3 regions of the Acidovorax sp. GW821-FHT11A03 genome follow, and region 1 is predicted to be linked to each of the others. Evidence: predicted binding sites of a transcription regulator. Region 1 holds the regulator's gene; each other region holds the start of a gene.
What was found. The regulator HrcA, encoded in region 1, represses chaperone genes, less so after heat shock. The targets are predictions, from matches to a motif close to TTAGCACTCNNNNNNNNNGAGTGCTAA.
Positions count from the first base shown of each region.

Region 1 (2,263 bases):
TCCACCATGCCCGACGTAGCGCCCCGGTTCACCACCACATCGTTCATCGCGAGGGCCTCAAAGACAATCCGCTCATCCCGCACCACCGTGGCGTGCATGAGCGGCCGCAGGTCTTCCTCGTACTCGCCTTGCAGCATGGGCAGCAGGGTGGCTTGGTACGTGTCAAACGGAATGTCCGTGATGAAGCCCAGGCGTCCCTGGTTGATGCCGATCAGGGGGGTGCCAAACCGGGCGAGCCTGCGACCTATGCCGAGCATGGTGCCATCGCCTCCGACCACGAGGCCCAGGTCGCACTGGCTGCCTATCTGGTCTACATTCAAGGCTGGGTAGTGTGTCAGCCCGGTGTTGCTGGCGGTTTCAGCCTCCAGCATCACTTCACAGCCTTGGCGCTCCAGAAAATGGGCGATGTCTTCCAAGGCTTGGCGAGAGCTGTCGCCCATGGAGCCTGCCGATGAAGCCTGGTACTTGCCGATGAGCGCAACATGGCGGAAATTGGACGTCATCGCGAAATTACATCATTAAAATCATTCAATGCTCGATGACCGTGCCAAGTTGTTGCTCAAAGCGCTGGTCGAGCGCTATATCGCCGATGGTCAGCCCGTTGGATCGAGGACCTTGTCGCGCGCGTCGGGGCTCGATCTCTCGCCAGCCACCATCCGCAATGTCATGGCGGATCTGGAGGAACTGGGGCTGATTGCAAGCCCCCACACTTCGGCAGGGCGTATTCCCACGGCACGTGGCTACCGGCTCTTTGTAGACACCATGCTGACGGTGCAAAGGGATCCGCTGACACCTCCACAGCTTGCGCCGGAGCAGCCCCAGAAGGTGATTGCGAACGCGGCGCAATTGTTGTCAAACCTCTCGCAGTTCGTCGGGGTGGTCATGGCGCCACGGCGCACTTCGGTATTTCGCCACATCGAATTCCTGCGGCTTTCCGAGCGCCGGTTTCTGGTCATCATCGTTTCTCCCGAGGGGGACGTTCAGAACCGCGTCATCTTCACCGAGGCGGACTACTCGCAATCGCAGCTCATTGAAGCCTCCAACTTCCTCAACGCGCACTATGCGGGTCTCGCGATGGAGCAGGTGCGCGAGCGCCTGAAGTCCGAAGTGGATGTGCTGCGCGGCGAGATCGCCTCCCTCATGCAGGCGGCCGTCAACGTGGGTTCCGAGGCTCTGTCGGAGGCGCAGGACGAGGTTGTTATTTCGGGCGAGCGCAACCTGCTGGCTGTCAGCGATTTTTCCAGCGACATGGGAAACCTGCGGCGGGCCTTCGATCTGTTCGAGCAAAAGACCCAGATACTGCGGTTGCTGGATATCTCCAGCCAGGCGGAAGGTGTGCGCATCTACATCGGCGGCGAAAGCCATGTGGTGCCATTTGAAGAGCTGTCCATTGTCAGTTCGCCGTACGAAGTGGACGGCAAGGTCGTGGGCACGCTGGGTGTGATCGGCCCTACGCGCATGCCCTATGACCGGATGATCCAGATCGTGGACATCACGTCCAAGCTCGTGTCCAACGCACTCAGCCATCGCAAGTAAAGCCCCTACAATACGGCGCTTGCCCCGTTGTATGGCGCTGGAGCATGGCTTGGGGCGTTAGCTCAGTTGGTTAGAGCAGAGGACTCATAATCCTTTGGTCGTTGGTTCAAGTCCAACACGCCCTACCACCCGTCGTTCGCACGGGCGATCATCGCGATTGCAGCCATTTTTCTTGTCGCAGTGCAGTCCTTTTCTCTTTGGAGTCTCTGGAGTGCATTACAATCCTGGCTTGCGTTGAGTTGAGTGTCTGATTGAGTTTGCCTTCAAGGCAGGAACAAGCAGAAAAATCTGATTTCAAGGGTCGCCAAGAAATCATGCTATAATTCAAAGCTTAGCGGCTGTAGCTCAGCTGGATAGAGTACTTGGCTACGAACCAAGGGGTCGTGGGTTCGATTCCTGCCAGCCGCACCAATGTTTAAAGCCTGCAATCGAAAGATTGCAGGCTTTTTCATTTGTCCAGAGCGCTTTGCGCTGATCGGGAGATGTGGCTATGAGCAAGGCTTTTACCAAAGAAACCGATGGTGGCGACGAAGATGAATTGGCGCTGCCTCCGCTGCCTGCGGGTGGCAAGAACTACATCACCCCCGCTGGCTATGCCCGCCTGCGGGATGAGCTGCTTGACCTGATCGACAACGAACGTCCCAAGATCGTGGACATCGTGCATTGGGCCGCCAGCAACGGCGATCGCTCCGAAAACGGCGACTACCTGTATGGCAAGAAGCGTCTG
Region 1 covers NZ_JBXASG010000011.1:64,633-66,895, forward strand. Annotated here, with positions in the region: gene AC1RVY_RS24430 (NAD kinase) at 1-503, opposite strand, end outside; gene hrcA (heat-inducible transcriptional repressor HrcA) at 532-1,536, shown strand; tRNA gene AC1RVY_RS24440 (tRNA-Ile) at 1,588-1,664, shown strand; tRNA gene AC1RVY_RS24445 (tRNA-Arg) at 1,871-1,947, shown strand; gene greB (transcription elongation factor GreB) at 2,027-2,263, shown strand, end outside.

Region 2 (2,263 bases), on a different contig from region 1:
GGGTTGTTGATGAAGTAGGGCGACAGGTAGCCGCGGTCGAATTGCATGCCTTCCACGACGTCCAGTTCGGAGTCGAGGGACTTGCCGTCTTCCACGGTGATCACGCCTTCCTTGCCGACCTTGTCCATGGCGTCAGCGATCAGCTTGCCGATGGTTTCGTCGGAGTTGGCGGAGATCGAGCCCACCTGGGCGATTTCCTTGGAGGTGGTCGTGGGCTTGGAAGCCTTCTTCAGCTCGGCGACCAGGGCCGTCACGGCCTTGTCGATACCGCGCTTGAGGTCCATCGGGTTGATGCCGGCGGCCACGTACTTGAAGCCTTCGCGCACGATGGCTTGTGCCAGCACGGTGGCGGTGGTGGTGCCGTCACCAGCGTTGTCGCTGGTCTTGGAGGCCACTTCCTTCACGAGCTGGGCGCCCATGTTCTGCAGCTTGTCCTTGAGTTCGATTTCCTTGGCCACGGACACACCGTCCTTGGTCACGGTAGGGGCGCCGAACGAGCGCTCCAGCACCACATTGCGGCCCTTGGGGCCCAGGGTCACCTTGACCGCATTGGCCAGGATGTTCACGCCTTCAACCATGCGTGCGCGGGCTTCGCCGCCGAAAACTACGTCTTTTGCTGCCATGTTTGGCTCCTACAAGATTTGAATCAAAAATGCTTCTAGCGCTTATTGGTAAAGCGCTAGCAGCTATGAAAAAGTGAGTAAACCGAAGGAGAAAGGATTACTTCTCGACGACTGCGAACAGGTCGTCTTCCTTCATGACCAGCAGTTCGTCGCCCTTGACCTTGACGGTCTGGCCCGAGTACTTGCCGAACAGAACGCGGTCGCCGACCTTCACGTTCAGGGCGATCAGTTCGCCCTTGTCGTTCTTCTTGCCGGGGCCAACGGCCAGCACTTCACCTTGATCGGGCTTTTCAGCGGCGTTGTCAGGGATCACGATGCCGGAGGCGGTCGTGGTTTCGCTTTCGATACGCTTGACGATCACGCGATCGTGCAGAGGGCGAAGGTTCATTGCATTGCTCCTGTTTTCAGTGAAAAAAAGCTGACTTACCAGCACCCGGGGGACCAGGCGCTGCGAAATTTCCGGCAGGCGGTGCGGTGTTAGCACTCGTCTGTGGTGAGTGCTAATGATACGGGCATTTGTGGCGGTTTCAAGACGCCGCGCACATTTCGGCTGTCTGTTACTGCGGATGTTGCGGAACGCCACTCTACTTTCGTTGTTCCGCCATTCAACTTTAGATTTCGGCACCCGCGACCGTGAACCTGAGGAGCACCTCGCATGAACGCCATTTAGCTGAGCACCAGCCACAGAGGCTTGAACTGGAAGTGAGCAATAACGCACTTTGCCATTGACCACTGCGGTCGTATTTCAAGGTCAGCTACAGGCTGTACCAAGTCATTCGCGTCGACAACCTGAGCGACGGCTTCGTATTGAGCGGTCAATCGACGGGCAGCCGCACCGACGGCCACTGCTCCGCCGAGACCGGGCGTTCGATCGTTGCCGACGGGGATACCGGTGCGAGTGACCGGTTTGGTGTGTGACCGGCGCGTGTCGACCCAGAGGAACCATGCGCCGTCGTGAACCGAAGGTTGTCCTCTGTCTTTTCCTTGGTTGCCTTCCCGTGGCTTCCACCTCGTTGACTGCCCCCCCGGGTTCGTGACGACTGCGATCGTGCACATGACGGGGCGCCGCGCCCATATTGTGGCGAGCTGTGTGATGTCATCAGTTCTGAGGACAGACAACGGCCCGGCGCGATGGCAGCATCGCGCGCACCACTCGCCTGTGCGCAGGCGCATGGCTGAAGAACTATCAAAACAATAGCTGCTTGCGCTGAATGGATAAGCGCCGGAGGTCAAAACATGCCAAGAAACCTGCTGTCCGCGCGCCACCGTGCCGCCTTGTGTCTGGCCTGGCTGCTGGGGGGCTGGCTGCTGCTCCAGGCGGGCGCCGCGCAGGCGCAGGCTGTGGGCTGGGCCAGCGGTGCCAGCCTGGCTGCCGCGCGCAGCGACCACAGCACCACCGTGCTGCCCAATGGCAAGGTGCTGGTGGCCGGTGGGCAAGTGGCAGGCAACGCGCGCACCGCCAGCGCCGAACTGTACGACCCTGCCACCGGCGCCTGGGCGGCCACGGGCGCCATGGCTGCGGCGCGCCAAGGCCACACCGCCACGTTGCTGCCCAGCGGCAAGGTGCTGGTGGCGGGGGGCATGGATGGCGCTGTCCTGGCCAGTGCCGAGCTGTATGACCCCGCCACTGGCACCTGGGC
Region 2 covers NZ_JBXASG010000002.1:161,577-163,839, reverse strand. Annotated here, with positions in the region: gene groL (chaperonin GroEL) at 1-623, opposite strand, end outside; gene AC1RVY_RS04530 (co-chaperone GroES) at 721-1,011, opposite strand; gene AC1RVY_RS04525 (IPTL-CTERM sorting domain-containing protein) at 1,860-2,263, shown strand, end outside.
Region 2: AC1RVY_RS04530 (co-chaperone GroES) is a predicted target of HrcA. The motif match lies at 1,101-1,127, and genes of this name have one in related genera.

Region 3 (2,263 bases), on a different contig from region 1:
CCAGGCAGGAACCTGCACCTGCCGCCCAGGAGGCTGGAAAAACGGCGGATGCCCCCGCAGTCAGGCCAGCACCGTGGCATGGGCCACCTGCGCATCCACCCAGCCGGCATATTCTGTAGACCCCTGCAGCGCCTGGACCACCAGTTGCGGCAGCGCATAAGGATGTTGCGCCCGCAAAAGCGCCAACAGCGGGTGCAGCGCGCGCGCCACGGTCTTGCAGACCAGCCGGAGCTCACGGTCCTCCTGCGAGGCGCCCTGCCAGCGGAAGTAGGCCGTGATCGGCTCCACCTGCACACAGGCCGCCAGCCGCGCCTGCAAGACCAGCTGCGCCAGCCGCCGCGCTTCCGCTTCGGTGGCCACCGTGGTGGTGACAACGAGAATGTCGCAAAGGGCGGTCGGCTCGGTCATGCGCGTCTCCCGAAGTTGGGCGCTGCAGTCTGCCATAGCGTCCTACCGAGCGCCAGCCGCAGGAAAACCCCCTGGGCCCTCCACGGACAGCTCCACAGGCGGCCCCACCTCCCACTGCACGCCCATGGGCCGAGAACCCGGACCGCACGGCGCAGGAACCATGTGCCCGAAACACACTCTCACCACGAGCAATGCATGCCTTGCGGCCTCGGAAATTACAGAAATTTCTTTTGAAATCAATGTACTTGGTGCATCTCTCTACCTGCGGCAGGCCCGGCAGCGAGAGGGAAACCCACCGCGCGCGCAGAGGCCGTCGCCCCGAACAACCGGAGGGGAACTCCGGGTTTAGCACTCACTCATAGAGAGTGCTAACATCATGGCTTAGAGGAAAGGATTCCCGGAATGAACATTCAATCTGGAACCGCGACGACGACTTTGGCGCCCGCCAACCCCTGGGCGCTGGTGCCCCCGCTGGGCAATCTGGATGCCTACATTTCCGCTGTCAACCGCCTGCCGCTGCTCACCCACGAAGAAGAGCAGACGTACGCACGCCAGCTCAAGGACCACAACGACCTGGACGCCGCCGGACGGCTGGTGATGTCGCACCTGCGCCTCGTGGTGTCGATTGCGCGCCAGTACCTGGGCTACGGCCTGCCGCATGGCGACCTGATCCAGGAAGGCAACGTCGGCCTGATGAAGGCCGTGAAGCGTTTCGACCCCGACCAGGGCGTGCGCCTCGTGAGCTATGCCATGCACTGGATCAAGGCCGAGATCCACGAATACATCCTGAAGAACTGGCGCATGGTCAAGGTCGCGACGACCAAGGCCCAGCGCAAGCTGTTCTTCAACCTGCGCTCGATGAAGCAGGGTTTCAAGGCCGATGCTTCCGCCGCGGATGCCGCGACGCACCGGGACACGCTGTCCGAGCAGGAAATCGACACCGTGGCCGCGCAGCTCAACGTGAAGCGTGAAGAAGTCATCGAGATGGAAACCCGCATGTCCGGTGGCGACGTGCTGCTCGACCCTGCACCTTCGGACGATGGCGAACAGGCGTTTGGCCCCATTGCCTTCCTGGCCGATGCCTCGCATGAGCCCACTGCCATGATCGAGTCGCGCCAGCGCGATGCGCTCGCCACCGACGGCATCGCCACGGCGCTGGACAGCCTGGACGCGCGCAGCCGCCGCATCGTGGAAGAGCGCTGGCTCAAGGTCAACGACGACGGCACGGGCGGCATGACGCTGCATGAACTGGCCGCGGTCTATGGCGTGAGCGCCGAGCGCATCCGCCAGATCGAGGTGGCCGCCATGAAGAAGATGAAGAAGGCGCTGGCCGAGTACGCCTGAATGCCCGCGGGGGCGCGTTAATATCCCGCTTCTGCAGAAGTTGCCTCGAGGGGCCCCAGTTCTGGGGCCCCTTGTCGTTATGGCCCCGAACTTTTTTTGGAGGAGACCCACCCCATGTCACGCCCCGTTTCCCGCCGCGCATCGCTGCTGATCGCCCTGGCCGCCGCATCCCCCTGGGCACTCGCCCAGAACACCGCCAGGCCTTCGGCCCCCGCCGCGGCCGCGCAGGCCTGGCCGAACAAGCCGCTGAAGATCATCGTGGGCTTTCCGGCCGGCACCTCGCCCGACCTCACCGCGCGCGCTTTCTCGGAACCCCTGTCCAAGGCCCTGGGCCAGCCGGTGATCGTGGAAAACAAGGTGGGGGCAGGCGGCAACATCGGCGCCGACGCGGTGGCCAAGGCGCGCGATGACCACACCATCGGCCTGATGATCAACGGCAACATGACCATCGCCAAGATGATCAACCCTGCCGTGCCCTACGATCCGCTCAAGGACCTGGCGCCGCTCAGCC
Region 3 covers NZ_JBXASG010000005.1:458,490-460,752, reverse strand. Annotated here, with positions in the region: gene cutA (divalent-cation tolerance protein CutA) at 61-408, opposite strand; gene rpoH (RNA polymerase sigma factor RpoH) at 811-1,752, shown strand; gene AC1RVY_RS15330 (Bug family tripartite tricarboxylate transporter substrate binding protein) at 1,867-2,263, shown strand, end outside.
Region 3: rpoH (RNA polymerase sigma factor RpoH) is a predicted target of HrcA. The motif match lies at 754-780, and genes of this name have one in related genera.